3 regions of the Dysosmobacter sp. genome follow, and region 1 is predicted to be linked to each of the others. Evidence: riboswitches for the same ligand, from Rfam matches in the RefSeq annotation. Region 1 holds a riboswitch; each other region holds the start of a gene.
What was found. Region 1 has a riboswitch for lysine ahead of dapA (4-hydroxy-tetrahydrodipicolinate synthase). Riboswitches for the same ligand answer to the same signal wherever they lie in the genome.

Region 1 (9,593 bases):
CCCTCCCGTCAGATACCTACCCTGTGTAGTCCCTTGTAAACTGTACTTTCCGGTATCATAAATACAATTTGCCCCATTACAAAAAGGAGGACATGGATTCATGCCGTTTACGTTCCATTTCGGCGGCTTTAATCCCGGGGATTTCACGGGAAATTTCCAGGGTGAGGGGGGCGGTTCCCCCTTCCAGCAGCCTAAAAAGGCCCGCAAGCCCAGAAAGGCCATCGGCAATGCCTTTACCCGGGTGCTCATCAACCTGGGTGTGACGCTGCTCTTCGGCCTGGGGTACTTCTATGTGGAGCTACCCGCCCTGAACTTCCACGCCGAGGAGTTCTATGTGTTTGTATTCCTGCTGTGCGCCGTGTACTGCATCTCGGCGGTGTTTACCTCCGGGTTCCAGGGTGAGGGGGCCGCAGGCTACTTCCGGTTCGTGAAAAAGCAGTGCACCATTCCCTTTTTTGTGCTGGTGGCCCTCATCGCTGCCATTGCCATCGGGGCCCTTTCCTCTTGGGTGGTGCTGCGGGCCGGCAGCTACGCGGAGCTTCTGACTGTGGAGGACGGCGATTTCGCCGCCGAGGTGGAGGAGATCTCCTACGACCAGATCCCCATGGTGGATAAGGATTCCGCCCAGCGCCTGGCCACCCGTAAGCTGGGCGAACTGGCGGACATGGTCTCCCAGTTCGAGATCCGGGAGGACTTCACCCAGATCAACTACCAGGGCCGCCCGGTGCGGGTGGCGTCCCTGGCCTACGCCGATCTCATCAAGTGGTTCACCAACCGCTCCGAGGGCCTGCCCGCCTACCTGATCGTGGATATGGTGACCCAGGATGTGGAGGTGGTGCGGCTGGACGAGGGGATGAAGTACACCCCTGCCGAGCACTTCGGCCGCAATCTCCAGCGGCACCTGCGCTTCCACTATCCCACCTATATGTTCGCCGATCCCGTCTTTGAGATCGACGAGGAGGGCACCCCCTACTGGGTCTGCCCCCGGATGGTGAAGACCATCGGCCTCTTCGGCGGCACGGACATTCGCGGCGCCGTGCTGGTGAACGCCGTCACAGGCGAGAGCCAGTATTACGAGGAGGTTCCCTCCTGGGTGGATCAGCTGTATGTGGCGGAGCTCATCATGGAGCAGTACGACTACTACGGCATGTACGCCAACGGCTTTTTGAACTCCATTCTGGGCCAGAAGGACGTGAAGGTCACCACCGACGGCTATAACTATATCGCCATCGGGGACGACGTGTATATGTATACCGGCGTCACCTCCGTCACCTCCGACCAGTCCAACATCGGCTTTTTGCTCTCCAACCAGCGCACCAAGGAGACCCGGTTCTACTCCTGCGCCGGCGCCACGGAGGCCTCTGCCCAGGCCAGTGCCCAGAGCCAGGTGCAGCAGATGCGCTATACCGCTACCTTCCCCCTGCTGCTTAACATTGCCGACCAGCCCACCTACTTCATGGCCCTCAAGGGCGAGGACGGCCTGGTGAAGATGTACGCCATGGTCAATGTGCAGCAGTACTCCATCGTCTCCACCGGCGGCACCGTGGCCGCCTGCGAGGCCAGCTACCGCCAGGCCCTGGCGGACAACGGCCTCATTGGAGACGGTGAGACGGAGGTGATCCCCAGCGATCAGGCGGAGGTATCCGGCGCCATCGCCGAGATCCGCTCTGCTGTCATGGACGGCAACTCCTACTACTTCTTCCGCCTGGAGGGCGGCGACGTGTTCTACGCTGTCAGCGCGGCGGAGAATCCCCTGGCGGTGATCCTCAACGTGGGTGACCGGGTGACCATCACCTACACCACCGGCACCGCCGCCAGCATCCTCTCCGGTACCCAGATCCACCGGGAGGATCAGCCGGAGGAGGAGATCAGCCTGCCCATCCAGGGGGAGGAGCAGGAGGATCCGGCCCTGTCCGGGGACACGGCTTCTTCGGAGGAGACGCCCCTTCCCGCGGCATAACACCCGATCAAAAAGGCACGGCATCCTGGGATGCCGTGCCTTTTTCTGTGAAAACTTGCATTGACAATGCATAATGATACGCCTATACTGGATTCTATCAGAATCGTAAGGAGCGTGGAACCCATGGAACTCACTTTGAACAGCGCCGTCATGAACGTGGAACTGTCCGGCATCCGGCAGTTTACCTATCTGGTACGGGACACCCCCGGCGCCTGTGCCCTCACCATCGGCGAGCCGGATCTCAACACCCCGGATGCCATCAAGGAGGCCGCCAAGGCTGCCCTGGATGCCAATGACACCCACTATCCTCCCGGCAATGGCTTCCCCTACCTGCTGGAGGCGGTGTCCAAGTTCGAGGCGGAGCACCATGGGCTGCACTATGCCCCCAACGAGATCATCATGACCGTGGGCGCCACAGAGGCGCTGTTTGCGGCCTTCTCCACCGTCCTCAACCCCGAGGATGAGGTCATCATCCCCACGCCTGCCTTCGGACTCTATGAGGCTCTGGTGCGGCTGCAGGACGGCGTGCCTGTGAATCTGCCCACGGAGCACAATCATTTCCAGATCGTTCCCCAGGAGCTGAAAGCGGCCATCACGCCCAAGACCAAGGCCATCATCCTCACTTCTCCCAATAACCCCACCGGCTGCATGTACACCAAGGAGACCCTGGACGCCGTCCACGACATCCTGAAGGACAAGCCCATTTTCGTGCTGTGCGACGATGTGTACCGCACCCTGGTGTATACCGAGGGGTACCACAGCTTTGCCGAGTATCAGGACATGCGGGACCGCATCATCGTCATCAACAGCTTCTCCAAGCCCTATGCCATGACCGGCTGGCGCCTGGGATACTGCATGGCGGACGCTCCCATCATGGACCGCATCCAGGTGTTCCACCAGTATGCCGTTACCTCCATCCCCTCCTTCGTGCAGAAGGCCTGTGTCACCGCCTTGGGGACGGACACCTCCGACGTGGTGGAGATCTTCCGCAAGCGCCGGGACTATGTGTACAAGCGTCTGGTGGACATGGGCCTGGAAGTCCAGGAGCCGGAGGGCGCCTTCTACATGTTCATCAACATCCAGAAATACGGCATGGATTCCCAGACCTTCTGCGAGAAGATGCTCAAGGAGGGGCTGGTGGGCGTCATCCCCGGCATCCACTTCGGCACCGAGGGCTATATGCGTCTTTCCTACTGCTACTCCGACGCGGACCTCAAGGAGGGCCTGGACCGCATCGAGAAGTTCATCAAGACCCTGTAAAGCAAAGCGCTGTGCCGCCAAAGGCACAGCGCTTTTTTATGATTTCGGCGTCCAGTTGGGGCAGGTGTCGCTCCGGGTGCGCTTTTTGCTTCGGGGATAGACACAGTGCCCGTAGGCGATGGGACGGTAGCAGGAGCCGATTTTGATATAGTGGAGGCGGAAATGGGCGCAGCCGCCGCACACGGCCTCCTCCCGGGCGCAGTAGGGGGGCATATCAACATCACCTCATTGCAATAATAGTCGCAGTAAGACTATAAGTCAATAGTCTTGTTGCGACTATTATAAACTGGAACCGGTGATGAATATGATTTTTTCGAGAATCCGGGACCTGCGGGAGGATCGCGACTGGAACCAGACGAAAGTTGCGGAGTATCTGGGGGTGCGCCAGACCACGTACTCCAAATATGAACTGGGGAAGCTGCCTCTGCCGGTGGACGTGCTGTTGAAGCTGTCCGATCTCTACGGCGTCAGCGTGGACTATCTGCTGGGCCGCACTGATGAGCGGACTCCTTACCCCAAAAGCAGACACCAATAAAAAACCAGCGGACGGGTTCTTCCCGTCCGCTGGTTTTGCATGTTCGTCCAGAGACACTGCCGGGCCGTTGTCGGCGCCCGGCCGCTCCGCCGGGGCCTGCAACGTGTATGTATGGTGGAAAACCGCGGTGCCCTCAGGGGAGCAGCAGCAGCTTTTTCAAGAATTCTACCCCGGCGGGAAGCACGGCCTCGTCGTCAAAGGAGAAGTCCGGCGCGTGGAGTTCCGCCGTCTTGCCCACTCCCAGGAAGAAGAACACCCCGGGGGTAAACTGCTGGTAGAAGGAGAAGTCCTCCGCTGCCAGGGCTGGAGCCTCCAGCAGATGCGGGGCGTCGGCACCCAGCTGGGCACAGAGCTTGGCGTAGAGCTCCTCGTGGTTCCACACAGCGGGATAGCCCTCACTGAGGTTTACGCTGACCGCGCACCCGGTCTCCGCCGCCAGGGACTTGCCGATGTCCTGGAGCTGCTGGCGGCAGAAGCGGAAGATATCCTCCCGGTAGGTGCGCAGGCTTCCCTCCAGCACCGTGTGGCCGCTGACGGCGTTGCGCACGGAGCCGGAGACCATCTTGCCGAAGCGCAGTACCCGGGGCTCGCCGCTGGGCAGGGAGTCCATCATATCGTAGGCCCGCTGAAGGAACTCGATGCCTGCCGTCAGGGCGTCCCGGCCCTCCGCCGCCCGGCTGAGGTGGACGCTTTTTCCCTCCACGGTGACGGTGACCTCGCTGGAGCGGGCCATCATGGGGCCGGGGCGGGAGTAGACCTCCCCCACAGGGAGGCCCGGCCACAGGTGCACGCCGAAGATGCGCCGCACCCGGTAACGCTCCAGCACGCCTGCTTCGCAGAGCTTCTTGGCGCCGCCGGTGGTCTCCTCCGAGGGCTGGAACAAAAACAGAACGTTCCGGGGCAGCTCCGCCAGATGTGCGGCGGTATACTCCGCCAGGGTGAGCATCATGGCGGTGTGACCGTCATGGCCGCAGGCGTGCATGATCCCGGGATGGGCGGAGGCGAAGGGGAGGCTCGTTTCCTCCTGTACCGGCAGGGCATCCAGATCCGCCCGGAAGGCCACGGTATCCCATTTCCCCGCGTCAAAATAGACGCACACGCTCCCGGTAATGGGGGTAAAGACCTTTCCGCCCAGAGGCTCCAGAATGGATTTGACGTACTCCACCGTCTCCGGCAGCCGGTTGTCCAGCTCCGGGATCTGGTGCAGATGGCGGCGGTACGCTACGCAAGACATGTGGGATCGACCTCCTCGCAGGCAGCAATTTGATTTCTTCCCCATCATAGCACGTTCCGGCGGCGGGGAACAGGGAAAGAGCGCATTTTTAACCTGCTTGTAATCTATTGGATGATTTTTCAAATTCACTCTTGCAACTGGTGGGGGATGGTGGTATGATAGCGAAAAATGAGATAGAGGCGCGGATGCGATGAGCGCACGGGAGCCGGCAGGCAGAGAACGTGCGGGGGGCAAGTCCGCCGAACTTTCCGGTCAGGCGTGGCCGGGAGGTGGGATCGGGAGGAAGACTTCCGGCACTGTCCGCGGACGAGAGCCCGCGGGGGCGCTATCCGCTAACAGGGAACTCCGTGCGTTTCGCATGTGACGAGCTGTCGGTAGGGGCGTGTCTCTACCGACTTTTTATTTGCCCGCCTCTTCCGGGCGGCGAAAAAACGAAAAGTATGGAGGACACTCAACATGAAATTCGAACATCTGCAGGGATCCGTTGTGGCCATGATCACTCCGTTCCATGAGGACGGCAGCGTGAACTTCGAGGTTTTGACCAATCTGCTGGAGCGCCAGATCGCCGCCGGTACCGACGCCATTTTGACGCTGGGCACCACCGGCGAATACTCCACCATGTCCCACGAGGAGGATGCCGCCGTAGTGGCCCACACCATCAAGGTGGTGAACGGCCGGGTGCCGGTCATCGTGGGCAGCGGCTCCAACTGCACCGCCACCCAGGTGGAAAAGAGCATCCAGTACCAGGACATGGGGGCTGACGCCCTGCTGCTCATTGCCCCTTATTACAACAAGGCCAATCCTGAGGGCATGTACCGCCACTTTGCCACCACGGCGGACGCGGTGCACATCCCCTGCCTGCTCTATAATGTCCCCGGCCGCACCGGCTGCTCCATTCCCGTCTCCGTAGTGGAGCGCCTGGCGACCCACCCCAACATCGCCGGCATCAAGGAGGCCAGCGGCGATATGTCCTACGCCATGAAGATCGCCCACTGCATCGGGCCGGACTTCGCCCTGTACTCCGGCAATGACGACATCACCATCCCCCTCATGAGCATCGGCGGCAGCGGCGTCATCTCCGTCTACGCCAATGTTATGCCCGGTATGTGCCATGAGATCGTGGCGGACTACCTGGGGGGCAACCAGGCCCGGGCCCTGGCAAACCACCTGAAGTACCTGCAGCTGATGAACGACCTCTTCATCGAGGTGAACCCCATCCCTGTGAAGGCGGCCATGAACCTGCTGGGCCTCAATGTGGGCCCCATGCGCCTGCCCCTGTGCGAGATGAGCCAGGCGCATCTGGAGACGCTGCGTAAGACCATGGAGGAGGCTGGGATCCTGTGAAGTTCTTACTGATCGGCCGGGGGAAAATGGGCAAACTGATCGAGAGCACGGCCTGTGCCGCCGGTGACGAGGTGGTGCTCTCCCTGGGCCACGACGATCTGGACCGGCTGGGCAGCATGGGGAAGGTGGCCGATGTGGTCATCGACTTCTCCCGGCCGGAGGCCCTGGCGGAGGTGGCGTCTTACGTTCGCCGCACGGGCACGCCGCTGCTCTCCGGCACCACCGGCTATACCGCCGGGCAGCTGGAGCAGCTGCGGAGCTTAGGCACTGCGGCGCCGGTGCTCTGGAGCGCCAATTTCTCCCTGGGCGTTGCCGTGCTGGTGCGGGCCCTCCAGTCGGTCTCCGGCGTGCTGAAGCCGGATTTCGACATTGAGATTACCGAGACCCACCACAACCAGAAGGCAGACGCTCCCAGCGGCACCGCCAAGCTGCTGCTCTCCGCCATCGACCCTGCCGGGGAGCTGCGCCCGGTGTACGGGCGGGAGGGCAACTGCGGCCGCCGCCAAAAGGACGAGGTGGGCATCCACGCCCTCCGGGGCGGCACTGTGGCCGGGACCCACACCGTCCACTTCTTCGGTCTGGATGAGGAGCTGGAGTTCACTCACCGGGCCGCCAGCCGCCAGATCTTCGCCAGCGGCGCGCTGCACATCGCCCGGATGCTGCCGGGCAAGGCCCCCGGCGTCTACGACCTGCAGGCCATTCTCTTCGGTCAGTAATGTTCCCCCCGGCGCGGGGAGCCATCAAATTCGGCGCGACCTGCGCCCAAAGGAGTTTATCAGACTATGAACGCTCAGGAAATTATCGACTATATTGCAAACTCTGAAAAGAAGACCCCGGTGAAGGTGTATGTCAACACCACCGCTCCCGTGGACTTCGGCTCCGCCAAGGTCTTCGGCGGCTCCGGCAGCTATGTGGTCTTCGGGGACTGGAGCGAGCTGGGGCCCATTCTGGAATCCAACGCCGCAATCATCACGGACTGCGTGGTGGAAAATGACCGGCGCAACTCCGGCGTGCCCCTGCTGGACATGAAGAACGTCAAGGCCCGCATCGAGCCCGGCGCCATCATCCGGGAGAAGGTGGAGATTGGGGAGGGTGCCGTCATCATGATGGGCGCCATCCTCAACATCGGCGCTGTGGTGGGCAAGGGCACCATGATCGATATGGGCACTGTCCTGGGCGGCCGGGCCACCGTGGGCAACAACTGCCACATCGGCGCAGGCACCGTCCTGGCCGGCGTGGTGGAGCCCGCCTCCGCCACCCCTGTGGTCATTGAGGACGACGTGGTCATCGGCGCCAACGCCGTGGTCATCGAGGGCATCCGGGTGGGCAAGGGCGCCGTGGTGGCCGCCGGGGCCGTGGTCATTGACGATGTGCCTGCCGGGGCCGTGGTGGCCGGGAGCCCCGCCCGCATTGTCAAGATGAAGGACGAGAAGACCGAGGGCAAGACCGCCCTGGTGGACGCCCTGCGCAAGCTGTGATTGCAGGCATCTGAAAACGTCCCCCGCCGCACAATGCGGCGGGGGACGTTTTGCGCATGCTTGTCAAAAATAGAAGGAAAATTTTGGCGCCGCTGCCGCCTCCTTTCCGGTTGCCAGGGACAACCGGGTGTGGTATCGTAAGTACAACAAATTCATAGGGGGGATGGCATGCTGCAACTGGATTTCATCAATGTGGGCAACGGGGATTCCATTCTGATTCGGGAGATGGAGGGGACGCGCCAGCGTTTTGCCATGCTGGTGGACTGCGGACATGATAACCTGGTGCGGGACGATCACCCCCCGCTCTCTGACCAGAGCTCCCGCCGGATCTACGCCGGGGATTTCCTGCGCAAACAGGGGGTGGAAAAGCTGGATCTGCTGCTGCTGACCCATTTCCACCGGGATCACATCGGCGGCCTGGGCCGCATTCTGGAGGCAGTGGAGGTGGAGCAGCTGGCTGCCACCTATGTGCCGCCTGCCGGAGCCCCGCCTCTGGAGCCTGACCGGGATCTCACCCTCCATAAGACCGCCCGGAACCTGCTGCGCTGTCTGGAGATCTACGCCGCCGCCCTGCGGGAGCATCCCGGCCGGGTGAAGCACCTTACCGTCCTGCCCGGGACGGAGCAGATGACGCTGCAGCTGACGGAGGATCTCTCCATGGACATTCTCTTCGGGGATCCCTTCCTCTATAAACGCCAGCGCCAGGTGTATGACGCCGCTTTCGCCGGGGAGCGGGAGTGCTATCCCCTGATGAAGTGGAGCAAGATGATGAATGTCTCCAGCCTGCGCCAGCGGCTCCATTACAAGGGACGGGACGTGGTGCTGGGGGGAGATACCTATGCCCATTTGTGGGAGGCGGACACCCTGGCTCCCTGTGAGGTGCTGAAGGTACCCCATCATGCTTCCCTTTCCTCCACCACCCGCAAGCTCATCGCCCAGCTGCGGCCGCAGACGGCGGTGGTATGTGTGGCGTCGGAGCGGCCGGATGAGCGGCCTCACCCCTATATCGTCTCTCTGCTCCAGGAGATGGTGCCCCAGGTGTACTTCACCGACGCGGTGCATCTGCCGGGACTGGTGGAGCCTGCCTATCACGAATCTGTCACCGTATGTCTGGACTGAACGCCCGGCCCCCGGTTTGCCGGGGGCCGGTTTTTGACTGTGAAGGAGGAAACAGAATGAATACCCTGCGCATCGGCATCGCGGGGCTGGGCCGCCTGGGCCGGGTCCACGCGGAGAACATCGCCTGCAAGATCCCCGGCGCCCGGCTGACAGCTGCCTGCACCACCCGGCCGGAGACCCTGGAATATGCCCGGCAGCTGGGGGTGACGGCCCTGTACACGGATTTCAACAAGATGTTGGCAGAGGCGGAGATAGACGCCGTGGCGGTGGTCACCACCTCCTCAGAGCACTGCTGGCAGATCGAGGCGGCACTGGACGCAGGAAAGCACGTCTTTTCCGAAAAGCCCCTGGGGGTGGATATCGCCCAGTGCCTCCAGGCCCAGGCTGCCGTGGAGCGCCACCCGGAGCTTGTGTTCATGCTGGGGTTCATGCGCCGCTACGACCCCTCCTATGCCTACGCCAAGCGGCAGGTGGATGCCGGGGTCATCGGCACGCCCTATCTGGTGAAGGCCACGGGTCTGGATCCGGAGGCGGTGGTGGAGGATGCCATCCGCTTTTGTAAAAATTCCGGCGGCATTTTCCTGGACGCCGCCATCCACGACATCGACCTGATGCGTTGGTTCTTGGGGAGTGAGACATCGGAGGTCTATGCCCTGGGCGCCA
Region 2 (9,593 bases), on a different contig from region 1:
GCCGATCTGGGGAATGATATTGCGGATGGCCTGGGGCAGAATAACGGAGGTCATGGTCTGCACGTGTGTCATGCCGATGGCCTTGGCGCCCTCCGTCTGGCCCGGGTCAATGGAGATGATGCCGCCCCGGACGGATTCGGCCATGTAGGCGCCGGTGTTGATGGACACCACGATGATGGAGGCCAGCCAGATGCCGCTGTTGCCGGAGAAGGCCACCTGTCCGTCGGTGAAATAGGGCAGGCCGTAGTAAATGAACACGGCCTGGAGCACCATGGGGGTGCCCCGGAAGACCTCCACATAGATCCGTACGATCACCCGCACCAGCTTCAAAAAGAAGCGCTTGACGGGAGGATCATTCTTGGCGTAGGGGATTGTGTTGAGGATGCCGCACACCAGGCCGATGATGCAGCCGATCACCGTGGCGACAACGGCCAGGATGATGGTGTTTTTGATGCCGTTCCAGTACATGGGAGAGTACTTGGTCCAGAGTACGACGATGTCCTGACCCAGCTCCAACAGCTTTTCCATGGAGGGGATTCGCTCCTTTCGTTAAAGACACGGCAGCCTCCAGCCCCGTTCAGGGCTGGAGGCACGTGTGTAAAATTACAGGTCTGCCGGGAACTTAGACCTCAGGCTGGACGGCGATGGCCTCGTCCATCAGGGTGTTGAAGTCATCCTCGGTCATGGTGGAGAGGACGGCGTCGATGGCGTCCTTGAGGGCGGTGTTGCCCTTCTGGACGGAGATGCCGATGTTCACGTTCTCGGCCCGCTCCTCCTCGGTGGCAAACTGGAAGTCGCCGTCAGTGCCGGAGAAGTTCAGGATCACCAGGCTGTCGTCCTTGGCCACAGCGCCCATGGCGGTGGGCATGTCGGTGCAGATGAAGTCTACGGTGCCGGTCTGCAGCTGCATGATCATGGCAGGAGCAGTCTCGGCGGGAGCCAGCAGGTTGGCGTTTTCAATCTGGGGCAGGCAGGAGTCATACCAGATGGTGCCGGACTGGGCGGTGCAGGTACCGCCGGCCAGATCTGCAATGGAGGTAGCGGAGGCATAGGGGCTGTCCTTGGTGGTCACGCACACGATGGTGGCGTAGTAGTAGGGGCCTGCCATGTCCACCTCGGCCATACGGTCAGCAGTCATGGACTGGCCGGCGATGTTGGCGTCCATGGTGCCGGCCTGGACAGCGGGAGTCAGGGAATCCCATGCACTGGAGACGACCTCCAGCTCCCAGCCGTAGGCGTCGCAGATCTTCTGAGCGATCATGACGTCATAGCCGTTGGCATAGGCGCCGGGCACGTTGGAGATGGGCACAGCGCCGTTGGAATCATCCATCTGGGTCCAGTTGTAGGGAGCATAGGCACACTCCATACCCACGGTGAATACGCCGTCCTCCAGGCCGGGGATGTCGCTGGTATCGGTCTGCGCCTCGGTACCCTCAGTCTGGGTGGTCTCCTCGTCGGTGGTGGTCTCGGTGGTGTCGCTGCCGCCGCAGGCGGTCAGGGACAGGGCCATGCACAGGGCCAGCAGCAAAGTTACAAATCTTCTCATCTTCGTCACCTTTCCAAAAAATTGATTGTTGCGGCGTGAAAAAACCGGTTCTCCCGCCGTCCGCCGCTGGGGCCGGAGAACAAAAAATGAACCGCTTTGTCAAGCGGTCCATGGAAAAGGCGGAATGACGCAAGGATTCCGACAGCCATTGATAGCGCTTCACAAAGTCTTGTGACAGTCCGGCGGGTATTTCCCGACGGCCCAGCGCCCCGGAGCCAGGCAGCTCCAAAACACTTCGGCGATGTCCCCTTTCCCGCCCGGCGGCTGCCTGGCCTTGCCGGAGGGTACTGATGAACCTCGCGCCTCTATCTAAGCGATTCAATTTTGAGGGCATCATACCACCAGGAAGGAGCGCTGTCAACGGGCAGAATTGGAAATATTGGAAATTTTGTGCATCCTGTCGGGAAAAACCGGAAAAAAAGACGTTGCGTCTGTGGGAAGGGCATGGTAGTGTAGAGCCAGACGCTGAAAGAAAGGAAGTTTTTCGTGCAGAATTTTGAACTGGCCATTCTGGACGCTATCCAGGCCCATCTTCGCTGCGGCTTTCTGGATGCGGTGCTGCCTGCCGTCAGCTGGACCTGCAACCACGGAGAGCTATGGATTTTGCTGGCGGTGGTGCTGGTGCTCTTCCGCAAGACCCGCCGCCAGGGCTGGAGCGTGGGATGCGCCCTGGTGTTGGACCTCATCTGCTGCAATCTGATCCTCAAGCCCCTGGTGGGCCGCATCCGGCCCTTTGCGGTGAATACCGCCGTGGAACTGTTGACGGCCCCTCCTCTGGATGCCTCTTTCCCCTCAGGACACACGGCGGCCTCTTTTGCGGCGGTATTCGCTCTCAAGGCCAGCGGCTCCCGGCTGTGGAAGCCCGCCCTGGCAGTTGCGGTGGTCATCGCCTTTTCCCGGCTGTACCTGTATGTCCACTGGCCCAGCGACGTGCTCTGCGGAGCGCTGCTGGGCGCAGCTCTGGGGTATGCCGGCGCGTATCTGGTGAAAGTCCTTTACCACCGGACGGGACGCCTTCCCTAAAAAACACCAGCCGCGGACGCAATGCCGTCCGCGGCTGGTGCGCTGTTTTTGGGAAAAATCAGTGCTGGGTGCCGTCCTCCTCGCCGGGGTGGAGGAACTTGCGGATGGCGAAGATCCCCGCCACGGCGCCTACCCCCAGGAGGGTATCCAGGGAGCTGCCGTGGGTGACGATCATCTGCCGGGCGATGGTGAAGAGCAGCACGTCGATGACAGAGGCGGCGGTGTGGAGAGCCAGCATCTTCACAAACTCCAGTCCCATCACCAGCAGCAGCGCTCCCGAGAGGAAATCTCCCACGGAGAAACTCTCCGGCACGGCGGTGAGGTCCGCGGCAGTCTGATAGAACAGCATGACGGCGCCGGCCACGATGACCACCAGAATGGCGGCGGCCAGCACCAGTTCCAAAATCCGGGTGATTTTCAAAAGCAGGGTGTGGGGATCTTTCATGGGAGTCTCCTTTTGTGGGAAAATGTATGGATTCAGTTTATCAGAAATCCCGCCGCCGTCAAGGCCCGCCTTGCGCAAAGGCAAAACTTGGGGTATACTATTTTAATCTGTGAATTCATTCCAGGAGGCAATCCCATGAAGCTCATGGCCATTGACGGCAACAGCATCATCAACCGGGCCTATTACGGCATCCGCCCCCTTACCACCCGGGACGGGCTCTATACCCACGCCGTGTTCGGCTTTCTCACCACGCTGCTGCGGCTGCGGGAGGAGGAGAAGCCCGACGCGGTGTGCGTCACCTTCGATGTCCACGCCCCCACCTTCCGCCACACGGCGGACGAGGCGTACAAGGCCACCCGCAAGCCCATGCCGGAGGAGCTGCGCATGCAGATGCCGGTGCTCAAGGAAGTCCTGGACGCCCTGAACATCCCCCGCTATGAGCTGGAGGGATGGGAGGCGGACGATTTGCTTGGCACCATTTCCCGCAAGTGTGAGGCATCGGACTGGGAGTGCGTGGTGGTGACGGGGGACAAGGACTCCCTGCAGCTCATCACCGACAAGACCAAGGTGAAGCTGGTGTCAACCCGCATGGGCCAGACCACTACCAAGGACATGACTCCGGCGGCCTTCCGGGAACAATACGGCTTCGATCCCATCCACATGATCGACCTCAAGGCCCTCATGGGGGACGCCTCCGACAACATCCCCGGCGTCCCCGGTGTGGGAGAGAAGACCGCCATGGATCTCATCCAGAAGTATGGCAGCATCGAGACCCTCTACGAGAAGATGCCGGACATCGAGGCAAAGCCCGCCGCCATCCGAAAACTGGCCGCTGGGGAGGAGAGCGCCCGCCATTCCTATTGGCTGGCCACCATTGCCACCGACGCGCCGCTGGAGTTCCGCCCGGAGGACAATCTGGTGCGTGACCCCGGCCCGGCGGCGTACCCCCTCTTTTTGCGCCTGGAGTTCACCAAGCTCATCGAGCGCTTCGGCCTTACAGCGGAACCGGCTGCCCAGGCGGCGGAGAAAAAAGCCGCGGACTTTACCGTGACAGTAGAGCAGGTGACGGAGCCGCAGCAGGCGGAGCAACTGCTCTCCCTGTGGCGGAAAGCGGATCACGTGGCCCTGCTGGCCCTGCCGGACCTCACCGGCGTGTCGGTGGTGTGCGGGACCGGGGAGACGACTGCCCTGACGGCGGAGCTGTTCTTCGACCAGTATCAGGGGGATTGGAATGGCCTTTTGCGGGCGTTGTTCTCCGCCGATATCAAAAAGGTCTCCCACAACGTCAAAGACCTCATGCGCACGTTGCTGGAAAATGGACTCCCTGCTGAGGGCTTCATCTTTGACACAGCCCTGGCGGCCTACCTGCTGGACGCAACGGCGGGAAGCTACGACTTGGCGCGCCTCTTTGTGACTTATTACAATGAGGAGCTGCCCAAGCCTCTCCATCTGGAAAAGGACGCCTTCTCCCTGCTGGGAGACCCGGCGGCGGCCCAGGCCAGCTTCGATCGATACGCCGCGGCGGTGGACGCCCTGTACGAAACACTGGTCCCCAAGCTCCGGGAGAAGGATCTGTGGGATCTGCTCCAAACGGTGGAGATGCCTCTTTGCCGGGTACTGGCGGAGATGGAGCTGGCCGGCTGCCGGGTGGATGCCCGGGCTCTGGCCACCTTTGGAGAGCTGCTCTCCGCCCGGGCCGGGGAGATTCAGCAGCGGATCTATGATATGGCGGGGGAGGAGTTCAACATCAACTCCCCCAAGCAGCTGGGGGGAATCCTCTTTGACAAGCTGGGCCTGCCCCACGGCAAGAAGACGAAGACCGGCTGGTCCACCAATGCCGACGCGCTGGAAAAGCTCCGTTATGAGGCCCCTATCGTGGGGGCGGTGCTGGAGTACCGCCAGCTTACCAAGCTCAAGTCCACCTATGCCGACGGTTTGCTCAAGGCCATGGACAGCGACGGCAGGGTGCGTACCTCTTTCCAGATGACGGTGACCGCCACCGGCCGCCTGAGCTCCACGGAGCCCAATCTCCAGAACATTCCCACCCGCACGGACCTGGGCAGTGAGATCCGCAAGATGTTCATTCCCGCCGATGGGTGTGTGCTGGTGGATGCGGACTACTCCCAGATCGAGCTGCGGCTCCTGGCCCACATCTCCGGCGATGAGGGGATGCGGGAGGCTTTCCTCTCCGGCGGGGACTTTCACGCCGAGACGGCGGCCAAGGTGTTCCATGTGGCGCCCCAGGACGTGACCCATGAGATGCGCCGCCGGGCCAAGGCGGTGAACTTCGGCATCGTCTACGGCATCTCCGCCTTTTCCCTGAGCCAGGACATCGGCTCCACGGTGGCGGAGGCCAAGGCATATATGGAGGCGTATTTTGCCACCTTCCCTGGTGTGCGGAAGTATATGGACGCCGTGGTGGAAAAGGCCCGGGAGACAGGCTTTGTGGAGACACTGTTCCACCGGCGGCGGGATCTGCCGGAGCTCACCTCCTCCAACCGCAACCTGCGCGCCTTCGGTGAGCGGGTGGCGCTGAATATGCCCATCCAGGGCACGGCAGCGGACATCATGAAGCTGGCTATGATCGCCGTGTGGCGGCGGCTGAAAGATGACCTGCCCCAGGCCCGGCTGGTGCTCCAGGTTCACGACGAACTGATCGTGGAGTGCCCGGAGGCGGATGCCCCGGAGGTGGCCCGGATCCTGGCCGAGGAGATGGAGCGGGTGGTGACCCTTTCTGTGCCCCTGACAGCGGAAGCCCACTGGGGCAAAAACTGGCTGGAAGCCAAGGATTGAGTCGGGAAGCGGAACAAAATCCAAGTTGCCGCCTGCGGGCGGAGAGGAGAAAACGATGAGAGAACAAATGCATGTGCGTATCGTGCCCATGAATGCCGACCATCTGGACGAGATTGCAGAGCTGGAGCAGGTCTGTTTTTCCACCCCCTGGTCCCGGAACATGCTGGCAGAGGAGCTGGACAACGCCTGCTCCGCCTTCCTGGTGGCTCTAGACGACGGGGGCCACGTGGCGGGCTATGCCGGCTTGCAGGTGATTTTGGACGAGGGTTATATCACCAATGTGGCGGTGCAGCCGGAGTATCGTCGTCAGGGAGTGGCAGGGCAGCTGCTGGCGGTGTTTTTGAACTTCGCCAAAGGCAATCACCTGGCCTTTTTGACGTTGGAGGTGCGGGCATCCAATTACGGTGCCATCGCCCTTTACGGCGGGCTGGGCTTTCGCAGTGTGGGCCGCCGGAAGAATTACTATGAGCATCCCAAGGAGGATGCCATCATCATGACGAAGGAGTTTGACTATGGAGCTGAAGCTGCCGACGCCGGAACAGCTGGAGACGGTGTATGACGCCCATCTGAAAGTTTCTTTCCCGGCGGCGGAATTGAAGCCCCTGCGGATCATCCGCCGGATGCTGGAGGACGGGTATTACCGGCCCTGGTGCCTCTTTGACGGATCGGAGATCGTGGGAGAGTGCTTTTTGTGGCTGGGAGACCCGGGCTGGGCGTTGCTGGATTATCTGTGCGTTTCCCCCCGCTGCCGCAATGGGGGCGTGGGGGCGCTGCTGATCGGGAAGATGCTGGAGGCGGAGCCGGGTATGGTGATCCTGGGGGAGAGTGAGATGCCGGAATACGCACCGGACCCCGACATGGCCCGGCGGCGGCTGGGATTTTATGCCCGCAACCACGCCCGGCTGGCCGGGTACGATACGGAGATGTTCGGCGTGCCCTACAAGACACTGTATTGGGCGGAGCAGCCCATGGCGGATCAGCGGCTCATGGAGGCCCACCGGGATATCTATTTGAAGCGATTCTCCCCGGACAAATACGCCCGGTATGTGCGCATCCCCCGGGCGCCCGGCGCCAAGCCGCTGCCCAAAGTGGCCTGGAACGAATGAAAGAGAGGGAATAGACCCAATGAAGATCCTTGCATTTGAGTCCTCCTGTGACGAGACTGCCGTGGCGGTGGTGGAGGACGGCCGCAGAGAGCTCTCGGATATGGTGGCCTCCCAGGCGGATATGCACGCCCTTTACGGCGGCGTGGTGCCGGAGATCGCCTCCCGCAAGCACGTGGAGGTCATCGCCGCCCTGACGGAGCAGGCTCTGGCCCAGGCAAACTGCACCCGGCAGGATATCGACGCTGTGGCAGTCACCTATGCCCCAGGGCTGATCGGCGCGGTGCTGGTGGGGCTGAGCTTCGCCAAGTCTATGGCATACGGGCTGGGAGTGCCGTTGATCCCGGTGCACCATGTCCGAGGCCATATCGCCGCCAATTACCTGGCCTTCCCGGAGCTGGAACCGCCCTTCCTGGCTCTGGCCATCTCCGGCGGCAATACGCTGCTGGTGGATGTGGCGGATTACACGGATATGCACATCCTGGGGGCAACCCGGGACGACGCTGCCGGCGAGTGCTTTGACAAGGCTGCCCGGGTGTTGGAGCTGCCCTATCCCGGCGGAAAGCCTATGGACGATTTGGCGCAGGGCTCCAAGGGCGGCGTGTACCAGCTGCCTCATGTCCATGTGGACGGTGCGGAGCTGGATATGAGTTTTTCCGGGTTGAAAACCGCGGTGGTGAACCTGGCTCACCATGCCCAGCAGGTAGGCCAGGAGCTGGATCGGGCAGCCCTGGCCCGGGACTTTGCCCAGGCGGTCAGCGATGCCTTGGTGCCCCGTGCCATGGCGGCGGCCCGTCAGGCGGGACGCAAGGTGATCGTAGCTGCCGGCGGCGTAGCGGCCAACAGTATCATCCGTGGCGACCTGGAGGCAGCCTGCCGCCGGGAGGGGTGCCGGCTGTATCTGCCGCCGCTGAAGCTGTGCGGGGACAACGGCGCCATGATCGGTGCCCAGGGGTATTACGAGTATCTGGCCGGGCACACAGCGGGGATGGAACTCAATGCTTACGCTACCCGGGACATCTCTCAGGGGGCGTGAGGAGAAAACGGACAAGGGGAGCAGCGCTTTAAGCGCCGCTCCCCTTGCATTTTTGCATATTTGAAAAACAGATGAGATTGCATGTAAAGCGTTTAAGCTTGCTTTTTTGACGGCGTCAGGGTTTCATTTGCAAAAAATGTGGATTTTCAAAATAATTTTTGAGAAAAGGGAGAAATTAAAATGCAGATAAAAAATTATGTAAATTAAAATCAAAATATTACATGGTGAAAAAGTCAGTTTGCAGGTTTTACATTAAATGGAAAATAGTAATAAAATAACTGATATATAAGGGAAAAATGAATGTGGAAAAGCGTGTGGAAAATGTGAATAACTTTTTGTAGAAATAGGTTGCACTTTATTTTATGTTAATATCAAAAAAAGCTTGCAAAAGACGAAAACTGGAAAACCCAGGAAAAACATAGCGAAAATTCTTGTGGGGAAGAGAAAAAAATCCGAGATAAAATCGCCATATTTTCTGCTTGACGCGCCAACATTCCCAGATTTTCGACAAAAGAGTCAAACAAAAAATGCAGGACTTCCTTCAAAAATACGTACTGTATTATACGGGCGGTGGCGCATATTCGGAAAGACTCCTGAAAAAGGTGTTGACGTTCCTGGGAAAGTGTGCTAAAATCACTTTCGCTCGAGTGTGTAAGCGGCGGATTTTGATACTTCTGACAACCTTTTTCGTTCTTTCAAAAATTGATTTGCTAGTGTAGCTCAGTCGGTAGAGCAGCTGATTCGTAATCAGCAGGTCAGGTGTTCGAGTCACCCCACTAGCTCCACGAAACGCCCCGAAAACGATTGTTTTCGGGGCGTTTTGCTATGTAAGAAGTTCTCGTTTTGAGAGGGCAGCTAGGCCTAGACCCACACCGTGACCCACACCGCGCAAAAAAACGCAGCGCACCGGCAGGGAAGTTCGGCTTCCCAACCGGTGCGCTGTGCTGTTTGTTTCTGGCTGTCCTTACCGCACCTGCGCCATGAGGTCGCCTATGGTCTGAGCCGCCTCGTCCTGCTTCTGCCGGGTGGTGTGAGTGTAGGCCGGCCGGGTGAACCCAGCGCCGTAGTGGCCAACATGGCGGAGACGGTTTAATGTTCACGCCGTTCTGGAGGGTCAGAGTGGGCATGAGAAAGAAATTCAAATCAGAGGAACTCAAGCACCTTGGAGAGAATCCCTGCACGCCGCAGGTGACGGCTGTTAGCAGGAGTTGGCAAAGCTTTTGCTTCATGAGGACGATCGTGAGATTGCCACAGGGAAGTCACCCGAAGGTATGCTGCACCTGCGGAAAATTAAATTTATCCTGGACTTGGGGAACAATTTCAATCGGTTGCCGGCAGTTTGCATGGCAGACCCGTGCGGAGCTGCTTTAGATTTTACTTGTGTCATTTTGGGGAATGCGGTAAAATTATAAAAATTGATGGTTATTTTTTTACCTTCTGAGCGAATAGGAGTATGACCATGGCAACACTGAAAGAGATTGCCCGTATCGCCGGAGTATCTTCGGCGACGGTGTCTAGGGTTTTGAATCAGGATCCCTCCCTCAGCGTAACGGAGGAAACGAGAAAGCGGGTTGTACAGACCGCCAAGGATCTGGCATATCAGACAGTTCAACAGCGTTATCAGGCAGCCAGATCCACGGAAGGGGC
Region 3 (9,593 bases), on a different contig from region 1:
AGTAGTCCACCAGTTCCTCCTCCGTGGCCCAGTGCTTGTTCTCCACCACTTCCCGCTGCAAAATGGGAAGCATGGCTGCGCCGCCGCCGAAGGTCACCACACCGATCTTGGCGAATGTCAAAAACAACTGCAGGTAAATATTCATAGCATCCTCCCCCGCGCCTCACCGCGCAGCAAATAGCGGCAGCCCCCTTTCAGAGGCTGCCTGGCCAAAGTCTCCTTGCGGACTTTGGTTTCACACATATCCGTACAATCCCCGGACAGAGACCTCCCCGGAGCGGATGGTCTTCCGGTTTCCGGTGCCGTCTTCCACCACCAGACCGAACTCGTCATCGATCCCCACGGCGGTGGCGGTCTCCTCTCCGGCAGGCCCCTGCAGCCGGACAGTTCTTCCCAGATTCACGCAGTCCCGGCGATAGACCTCCAGGTATGCCTGAAGATCGCCTGTCCGCAGGGCCTTATACAGCCGATCCAGAGCCCGGATCTCCGCCGCCGCCAGCGCCGGCCGGGACACGGCCGTTCCCAGCTCCTGACGCAGCGATGTAGCCACCTGCCGCAGCTCCGGCGGAAAATCCTTCTCTCCCTGCCCCACGTTAAGGCCGATGCCCACCACCAGATACTGCATCCGGCCGGTCTCCGCCTCCAGGGAAAGCTCCGTCAGGATGCCGGAGAGCTTCTTGCCGTTGAGGACCGGGTCGTTGGGCCATTTGAGCATGGGACGCACGCCGCATACTTCCTCCACGGCTTCGCACACCGCCACACCGGCCAACGCTGTCACAGGCATCAGCCGCTCCGGCGGCAACTCCGGGCGCAGCAGGGCGGTCAGGTAAATACCTTGTCCGGCAGGCGATTCAAAGCGGCGCTCCATGCGCCCACGGCCAGCCGTCTGGCAGTCAGCCACAACCACGGTGCCGTCCGCCGCCCCTGCCATAGCCAGCTGCTTGGCGTAGGTGTTGGTGGAATCCACCTGATCCAGGCAGTACAGGGTTCCGCCCACCACTTCCGTCTTTCCCAGCAGGCCCCGGATCTCGGCTTCCGTCAGGGCGTCCGGCGTCCCTGCCAGGCGGTAACCCAGCCCGGTCCGGGCCTCAATGGTGTAACCATCCCGCCGGAGGGCTTCCACCGCCTTCCAAACCGCGGCCCGGCTGAGGCCCAAGCGGCGGCTGAGCTCCTCTCCGGAGGAAAAACTCCCCTGTTGGCTACGCAAAAAATCCAAAACAGCTTGACGGCTCATGGCAGTCCCCCCTGACGCATACCGAATTAGTTTAACACGATCTTTACCTTTTGTAAACCCGACTGTCCCATCCCGCCGGCAGCTTTCCCCAAAAAGCGGATCCATGGAGATTCCATGGATCCGCTTGTGGGTCTGCTGGTTCAAATGCGCTTGTTGGCATGGAGGGTCTTGATGACCAGCAGAGTGCCGATCATCAGCACAATAGAGATAGGCAGGGCAATGAATGCGTTGGGGATAAAGCCTGCCACGATGTAGCTGACACAGCTCACCACCGCTGCGGTGATGGCATAGGGCAGCTGGGTGGACACGTGGTTGACGTGGTCGCACTGGGCACCGGCGGAGGCCATGATGGTGGTGTCGGAGATGGGAGAGCAGTGGTCGCCGCACACGGCGCCGGCCATGCAGGCGGAGATACACACAATGGCAAGCGGGTTATCCATGGGGAAGACATTCTGCACAATGGGGATCAGGATGCCGAAGGTACCCCAGGAGGTGCCGGTGGCAAAGGCCAGCAGGCAGCCCACCACAAACACGATGGCCGGCAGGAACATCTGCATGCCGTCAGCGGAGCTGCGGACGAAATCCCGGACAAAATACTTGGCGCCCAGAGAGTCGGTCATGGCCTTCAGGCTCCAGGCAAAGGTCAGGATCATAATGGCGGGAACCATGGCCTTGAAGCCCTCGGGGATGCAGTTCATCATATCCCGGAAGGACATGGACTTACGGATGAGATAGTAGATAAAGGCCACCACCAGGGCAAAGGCGGAGCCCAGCATCAAGCCCACAGAGGCGTCAGAGCTGGAGAAGGCATCCACAAAGCTGGCGCCGGAGAAGAATCCGCCGGAGTAGATCATGCCGATGACGCAGAAAATCACCAGCACCACGATGGGCACCACCAGATCCATCACCCGGCCCTTGTCCTCCACCACCTCGTCATCCATCATGGCGTAGGGGTTGGAGCCGGAGAAGAGGTCGCCGTTTTCCACGGCGTTCTCCTCAAACTTGCCCATGAGGCCGAATTCCGTTTTCATGAGCACCATGCCCACCATCATCACCACCGTCAAGATGGCGTAGAAATTGAAGGGAATGGCCCGGATGAAGAGGTTTAGGCCCTGGCCGTCCTCAGCAAAGCCCGCCACAGCAGCAGCCCAGGAGGAGATGGGGGCGATGATGCAGATGGGGGCGGCGGTGGCGTCGATGATGTAGGCAAGCTTTGCCCGGGAAACCTTGTACTTGTCGGTAACAGGCCGCATGACACTGCCTACCGTCAGACAGTTGAAATAGTCGTCGATGAAGATCAGGCAGCCCAGGACGATGGTGGCCAGCTGGGCTCCCACCCGGGACTTGATGTGTCCCTGGGCCCAACGCCCGAAGGCCGCGGAGCCGCCCGCCTTGTTCATCAGGCACACCATGGCGCCCAGGATCACCAAAAACACCAGGATACCCACATTATAGCTGTCGGACAGCACGGAGACGATACCGCTCTCGAATACATGGAGGACTGTCCCCTCAAAGGAGAAGTTGGAATACAGCAGTCCGCCCACCACAATGCCGATGAACAGCGAGGAGTATACCTCCTTGGTGATCAGGGCCAGGGCAATGGCGATCACCGGAGGCAGCAGGCTCAGGGCCGTGTTGAAAAAATGGCTGGGAGACTCCACATAGCCGGTACCCCCGCAGGTGGCGCAGACATTGCTGCCGCCGCAGGCGGCGCACTCCGGATCCAGGCCGTAGCACTCCATACAGGCGGTGCTGCCGCCGCAGTCGGGACATTCAATCATCTTGGTGCCGGCTTCCTCTGTAGGATCTCCGGCGGCGAAGGCGGTCACGGACATGGCCGTGGCCAGCAGAACCACCAGTGCCAGCAGAGGCAGCAAGCGGCGCAGGTTCTTTCTCATGATACTCTCTCCTCACGCAAAAAAATAAAGCCATGATATCCATCATGACTTCATACAGGCACCGGGGAAAGCTCCATGGGTCATGACAGCGCTCCACCTTGGGGGTGACAGTCCGCCGGATGTTCTCCGACGGCCCGGCTCTTCCCCGCCAGGCAGCGGAGCAGCGCCTCGGCGGTCTCCCCTTTCCCGTCTCCCCCGGTGTCCTGCCGTCGGAGAGGGGTACTCTTGAAGCCCGCGCCTCTATCATGGGTCTAGTTGCCTGTTCATTATATAAGATATCCCCAAAAAGTCAACCATTTTCCCGCATTTTTTGTGTTTTTTGCGATGTGGGAAACGAGCAAGCGCCCGCCCCGGAGCCCCGGGACGGGCGCAGCAGCTGTAAACTTGTCCGCTTAATACCGGCCCAGAGAGGCAGCGGTATCGGAGTTTGCGGTCTTACCGAAGTGGAAGTCGTTGCCGGGCAGAATGGCGTTGAGGGCAATACCGGCAATGGCGGCGATGGCCAGGGAGGTGAGGGTAATGGAGACCTCGCCGATGTGGAAGGTCAATCCGCCGGTGAAGCCCAGGCCGCACACCAGGATGACGGCGGCAATGATGAGGTTGCGGGAATTGGTGAAGTCCACCTGGTTCTCCACCACATTCCGCACACCGATGGCGGAGATCATGCCATAGAGGATAAAGCTGACACCGCCGATGATGGCAGAGGGGATGGAGCTGACAAACGCGGCAAACATGGGGCTGAAGGAGAGGACGATGGCATAGATGGCAGCCAGCCGGATCACCCGGGGATCATGGACCCGGGAGAGCACCAGCACGCCGGTGTTCTCGCCGTAGGTAGTATTGGCGGGAGCGCCGAAGAGGCCCGCCAGAGCCGTGGCGATGCCGTCGCCCACCAGGGTGCGGTGGAGGCCGGGATCCTCGATGAAGTTCTCGCCCACGGTGGCAGAGATGGCGGACATATCACCGATGTGCTCCATCATGGAGGCGATGGCGATGGGAGCCATCACCAAAATGGCGGAGACGTCGAACTTGGCGATACTGCCGGAGAAATTGGTGATAAAGGGCTGGAAACCGATGATGCTGGTACCGGCCAGGCTGGAGAAATCCACCTTACCGGCCACAAGCGCCACAATATAGGAGCCCACCACACCCAGCAGGATGGGGATGATCTTGATCATGCCCTTGCCCCAGATGTTGGCCACGATGATGATGGCCATGGCCACCAGGGCCAGCCACCAGCAGGTGGAGGCGTTGGACACGGCGGAAGGAGCCAGGTTCAGTCCAATGAGGATGATGATGGGGCCGGTGACCACCGGGGGCAGGAAGCGCATCACCTTATGGACACCCACCGCCTTGATGATGATAGCCAGCACCACATACAAAAGGCCAGCCACCACGATGCCGCCGCAGGTGTACTGCAGCTTTACCGCCGGATCCATCCCGGCGTAGATGCCGCTGTCCATAGCCGCCATGGCCTGGAAGCCGCCCAGGAAAGCGAAGGAGGAGCCCAGGAAGGCAGGCACCTTCATCCGGGTGCACACATGGAAGAACAGCGTGCCGAAGCCGGCGAAAAACAGCGTGGACTGGATGGACAGGGGCAGGCCGTAGCCCTGTACCAGGATGGGCACCAGCACTGTGGCGCCGAACATGGCGAACATGTGCTGCAATCCCAGAATCAGCATCTTGGGCGTACCCAGGGTTCGAGCGTCCCGGATGGGCGCCTGGGCATTTTTGCTCTGATTTTCGTTCATGAAAATCTCCTTTCTTTTTTGACACACACCGCCCCCAGCGGGGCAAAAAAAATACCGGCACCAATGCCGGTCAAAGAGAAAAAAGAAGCTGGGAAAAGGACGCCGTACCGAACTGATGCAACATATCTGTCCCCTCCCATGCTATTTTGCCCTATTATACAAAATGGTATGCTCTTTGACAAGGCCGGATTTCCATGAGGAGCATCCAAAAAGAAACTCGAAAATTGTAAAAAATGACGGGATTCCTCCCGTCATTTTAAAAATTTTTCCAGTTTGGTCTCTCCATAGACCGGGATGCCGCATCGAGCCAGCAGCTCAGCTGTGACCCCATCACCAGGGTGCATCCTCCCAGAAAAAGTACCATCATAAATACTGCCACAACCGCAGGAGGGGCTGCGCTCTTTCAGAATCGCAGCTTCACATCCCATAAGGTGGCAAAGGCGCAAGGCCTCCTCCGCTCCCCGGCGGTACTGTTCCGTCACATCCTGTCCTTCTCGGGTGACCACCCGGTCTCCCCGCCGCTCCGCAGGCGGCCGGGGGGTAGACAATCCCCCCAACTGCTCCGGACATACCGGAATCAAAGTATGGTGCCGGGCCAACACGCCCGCCAGAGGGTGGGGTTTGGATGCCCCATCGTAGCGGCAGCGGCACCCCAAAAGGCAGGCTGAGATCAAAATCCGCACGCTCTTACCTCCCCAGCATGGCCTGGTGTTCACGCATCAGCTCACTGTAAAGCCGCACAGCGTCCCAGTTGCGGTTGTGGGCTGTCAGCACCGCCTTCAGGCACTCTGTTCCCACACCGGCCAGCCGCAGCGCTGAGAGCAGCGTATCCATCTGATCCTCTACGCCGCAAAGAACCATCATCCGCCCGCCCAGAGCACCGCCGGCATAGGGCGGCTGACCGCCGCTTCGCTCCGTATCCAGCCCCGCCAGAATTCCCAGGGGCGTATTGTAATCCCGGCGTCCCACCGGCACCACCGCCGCGCCGCAGGACTCGGCAGCAGTTTCAACCCGCAAAATGGATGGCAGATTCTCAAATCCAAACAACAATAATTTCGCAGCCATCACATTTCCTCCTCTTCCGGTATTTCCCGCCGCTCACACGATCCGTTTGCCGTCCAGCACTGCCAGCACCAGCTTCTCCCCCTCATATTGCAGCTTCAGGGAGAAAAAAGGCGCATCCGTGTCCAGCAGATGCAAAAAGATCTTGTCTCCCTCCCACAGGGGAAGGGACAGCAGCTCCGCCTTTTTGATCCAGGCCAGCTCCCCCTCATCGCACGCAATGGGGGTGCCGGTCCAGCCGGTGGCGGTAAACAGGTGCATGTACTCCGTGGGCCACTGGTCAGAAATAAACGTCACCAGTCCCCGGTATCGGTAATCTGTCAGGGTGAGGCCGGTCTCCTCCCGGGTCTCCCGCAGCAAACAGTCTTCCGGGCTCTCCTTGTCCAGAAACTTTCCTCCCACACCAATCCATTTGTCGTGGTTGAGATCGTTTTTCTTCTTGACCCGGTGGAGCATCAGGTACTCGTCTCCCCGCTCCAGATAACAAAGGGTCGTGTTGATCATGGATGCCTCCTCTTTCCTGGGAACCGAGAATCCACCTCCGGCGCCCATGTGTCACAAACTCTTTTTGCTATTATAATCAAAAATGCTTCAAAAGGAAACCTCTTTTTTTGAAAGTGTTGTGATTTTTCCACAAACAAGCAGCCCATGGAAGCAATTTCCACGGGCTGCTTGGGTTTTTGGCAGTTAAAGGAAACTTATTTCCCGAAATTACGGATGGCCTTGAGGATCTGGATCACCACCATGCTGCCGAAGGCCAGGCCCACGATGGCGCCTACCAGAGCCGCGGACAGCTCCGCCACCTGGAAGAGGGGCTCCAGAGGCGGCACCAGCAGCACCGCGCCCAGCAGCGCCGCGCCGATGACAAAGGCGCCCAGCAGATACTTGTTGTCCCAGAAGCGCCGCTTGAAGATCACAGGCACGGCAGCCTTGCAGTTGAAGCCGTGGAACAAACGGCTCAGGCACAGCGTGGCAAAGGCCATGGTGCTGCCCACGGCGGCACCGCCATGGGAGAGGCCGATGTGGAAAGCGGCAATGGTGGCTGCAGCGATCACCAGGCCCTCCACCACCACGTTGGTGAGGAACTCCCGGGTGAGGATCCCCTCCGTCCGGGGCCGGGGCTTCTGGTGCATCACCTCATCGGAGTGGGGCTCCAAACCCAGCGCGATGGCAGGCAGGGAATCCGTCAGCAGGTTGATGAAGAGCAGATGCACCGCAGCAAAGGGCACCGGCAGTCCCAGCAAGGAGGCGTAGAGCACCGTCAAAATCCCGGCGGCGTTGCCGGAGAGCAGGAACTGGATGGCCTTTTTGATGTTGGCATACACGTTCCGGCCGTTCTTCACCGCCTTGACGATGGTGGCAAAGTTGTCGTCCGCCAGCACCATACCGGCGGCGTCCTTGGCCACCTCGGTGCCGGTAATACCCATAGCCACGCCGATGTCCGCCTGCTTGAGGGCGGGGGCGTCATTGACGCCGTCGCCGGTCATGGCCACCAGGTTCCCCAGATCCTGCCAGGCCCGGACGATGCGGATCTTATGCTCCGGGGACACCCGGGCATAGACGCTGACCTTGGGAACAAACGCCCGCAGCTCCTCATCGCTCATGGACTCGATGACGGAGCCCTCCACCGCCTCGGTGCCGGGGGTCAGAATCCCGATCTCCTTGGCGATGGCAGCGGCGGTGACCTTGTGGTCGCCGGTGATCATGATGGGACGGATGCCGGCGGCAATACACTCCGCCACAGCCGCCTTGGACTCCTCCCGGGGCGGGTCCATCATGGCGATGAGGCCCAGGAAGTCCAGATTGTTCTCGTCCTCCAGACTGACGGCCACGCTGTCCACCTTACGGCAGGCAAAGGCCAGGACCCGCAATCCCTCGCTGGAAAACTGCTCATTGGCGGCCTCGATCTCCGTCCGCTCCGCAGGAGAGATCACCGCCCGGTCCAGCAGCACGTCCACAGCGCCTTTGGTAACCATGGTATAGCCGCCGGCGAACTCATGGACGGTGCTCATGAGCTTGCGGTCGGAGTCAAAGGGGATCTCCGTCAGGCGGGGGAACTTCCGGCGGGTATCTTCCTCGTCAAAGCCGAATTTCTCACCCAGGCGCACCAGGGCGGTCTCCGTGGGATCACCCACCTCACCGGATTCGTTGACGGTAGCGTCACTGCACAGCAGGGCTGTACGCAGCAGGGGCTCCTGGACGGGATCGCTGAAATCCGCATCCTCCACGGAGATGATCTTTCCGCCGGCGTAGAGCTTCTTGACGGTCATCTTGTTCTGGGTCAGAGTACCCGTCTTATCAGAGCAGATCACAGACACGCTGCCCAGGCCCTCCACTGCCTGGAGCTTGCGGATGATGGCGTTCTCCCGGGCCATTTTCTGGGTGCCGAAGGAGAGCACGATGGTGACGATGGAACTGAGCGCCTCGGGAATGGCGGCCACGGCCAGGGCCACGGCGAAGAGGAAGGCGTTCATCACGTTCTCGCCCCGCAAAAAGACGCTGACGCAAAACAGCAGGGCGCAGATCACCAGGATGCCGATGGAGAGTTTGCGGCCAAACTGGTCCAGGCTCACCTGCAGGGGGGTCTTCTTCTCCTGGGTATTCTTCAGGAGCGTGGCGATCTTGCCCATCTCCGTATCCATGCCGATGGCCGTCACCAGGAACTTGGCCCGGCCGTAGGTGACGAAGCTGCCGGAGAAGACCATGTTCTTCCGGTCGCCCAGGGGCGCGTCTCCGGGGATCTCGTCCAGCTCCTTTTCCACCGGCAGGCTCTCGCCGGTGAGGGCGCTCTCCGCGGTCTTCAGGCTGGCGCACTCCAGCAGCCGGCCGTCGGCGCAGACGGAGTCGCCGGCCTCCAGCACCACCACGTCGCCCACGGTGACCTCCCGGCCGGGGATCTGGATGGTCTTGCCGTCCCGGATCACCTTGGCGGTGGGCGCCGCCATCTGTTTGAGGCTGTCCAGGGATGCGGCGGCCTTCTTGGTCTGCACCGTGCCCAGGATGGCGTTCATGGTGATGACCGCCAGAATGACGATGGTGCTCTCCACGTCTCCCAGCAATGCGGAAACCACCGCCGCCAGGATCAGGATGATCACCAGGAAATCTGCAAACTGCTCCAGGAAGATCCGCAGGGTGCTCTTTTGATCCTCCGAGCGCAGCTCATTGGGGCCGTACTGCTTCTGACGGCGCTCCGCCTCCTGGGCCGACAGGCCCTCCTCAGAGCAGTCCAGATCCCGGAACAGCTCCATCCGGCTTTTTTGCCAAATCGCTTTTTCTTGTTTCATGATAACTCTCCCTTTCCGGCAGACGCAAAAAGCGAGACTTTCGCGCCAATGCCGCTGCATTGATGCAAAAGTCTCGCCGTTTCAACCCTAAGCGGGGCAGATGCCCGTACTGACGCCGTGGGTACACAAAACTGTGCCAGCTACTCCCTTTTTACATTGGGGCACTATACACCATTTTCCCCCAGAAGTCAAGGCTTATCATAGGGTTTTAAATTTTTTTCTTTCCGGCAGGCTGGTGATAGAAGAAATTCCCCACCACCATGAATACCACATAGACGATCAGATAGTAGCACACCGTCATTCCATAGCCCGCAAAAGCGGCGTATACCATAAAAGCACAGCCGCAAAGGCCCAGGCACGGCAT

Region 2: linked by a shared signal. The riboswitch ahead of ACT67G_RS02675 (transporter substrate-binding domain-containing protein) and the one ahead of dapA (4-hydroxy-tetrahydrodipicolinate synthase) in region 1 are both predicted to bind lysine.
Region 3: linked by a shared signal. The riboswitch ahead of ACT67G_RS05685 (Na+/H+ antiporter NhaC family protein) and the one ahead of dapA (4-hydroxy-tetrahydrodipicolinate synthase) in region 1 are both predicted to bind lysine.

The regions. Positions count from the first base shown of each region.
Region 1 covers NZ_DAWBAJ010000038.1:9,613-19,205, reverse strand. Annotated here, with positions in the region: gene ACT67G_RS09335 (CvpA family protein) at 101-1,960, shown strand; gene ACT67G_RS09330 (pyridoxal phosphate-dependent aminotransferase) at 2,084-3,220, shown strand; gene ACT67G_RS09325 (hypothetical protein) at 3,257-3,433, opposite strand; gene ACT67G_RS09320 (helix-turn-helix domain-containing protein) at 3,525-3,755, shown strand; gene ACT67G_RS09315 (M20 metallopeptidase family protein) at 3,889-4,989, opposite strand; lysine riboswitch at 5,156-5,325, shown strand; gene dapA (4-hydroxy-tetrahydrodipicolinate synthase) at 5,446-6,333, shown strand; gene dapB (4-hydroxy-tetrahydrodipicolinate reductase) at 6,330-7,049, shown strand; gene dapD (2,3,4,5-tetrahydropyridine-2,6-dicarboxylate N-acetyltransferase) at 7,116-7,811, shown strand; gene ACT67G_RS09295 (ComEC/Rec2 family competence protein) at 7,980-8,930, shown strand; gene ACT67G_RS09290 (Gfo/Idh/MocA family protein) at 8,987-9,593, shown strand, end outside.
Region 2 covers NZ_DAWBAJ010000005.1:70,254-79,846, reverse strand. Annotated here, with positions in the region: gene ACT67G_RS02680 (amino acid ABC transporter permease) at 1-528, opposite strand, end outside; gene ACT67G_RS02675 (transporter substrate-binding domain-containing protein) at 623-1,546, opposite strand; lysine riboswitch at 1,691-1,862, opposite strand; gene ACT67G_RS02670 (phosphatase PAP2 family protein) at 2,033-2,569, shown strand; gene ACT67G_RS02665 (hypothetical protein) at 2,628-3,014, opposite strand; gene polA (DNA polymerase I) at 3,150-5,807, shown strand; gene rimI (ribosomal protein S18-alanine N-acetyltransferase) at 5,863-6,366, shown strand; gene ACT67G_RS02650 (GNAT family N-acetyltransferase) at 6,320-6,913, shown strand; gene tsaD (tRNA (adenosine(37)-N6)-threonylcarbamoyltransferase complex transferase subunit TsaD) at 6,933-7,946, shown strand; tRNA gene ACT67G_RS02640 (tRNA-Thr) at 8,656-8,731, shown strand; gene ACT67G_RS02635 (LacI family DNA-binding transcriptional regulator) at 9,406-9,593, shown strand, end outside.
Region 3 covers NZ_DAWBAJ010000015.1:13,811-23,403, forward strand. Annotated here, with positions in the region: gene ACT67G_RS05675 (chromate transporter) at 1-145, opposite strand, end outside; gene ACT67G_RS05680 (biotin--[acetyl-CoA-carboxylase] ligase) at 236-1,234, opposite strand; gene ACT67G_RS05685 (Na+/H+ antiporter NhaC family protein) at 1,375-3,132, opposite strand; lysine riboswitch at 3,211-3,383, opposite strand; gene ACT67G_RS05690 (uracil-xanthine permease family protein) at 3,525-4,883, opposite strand; gene ACT67G_RS05695 (DUF523 domain-containing protein) at 5,135-5,566, opposite strand; gene ACT67G_RS05700 (DUF3783 domain-containing protein) at 5,571-5,948, opposite strand; gene ACT67G_RS05705 (NUDIX hydrolase) at 5,982-6,449, opposite strand; gene ACT67G_RS05710 (calcium-translocating P-type ATPase, PMCA-type) at 6,644-9,229, opposite strand; gene ACT67G_RS05715 (APC family permease) at 9,438-9,593, opposite strand, start outside.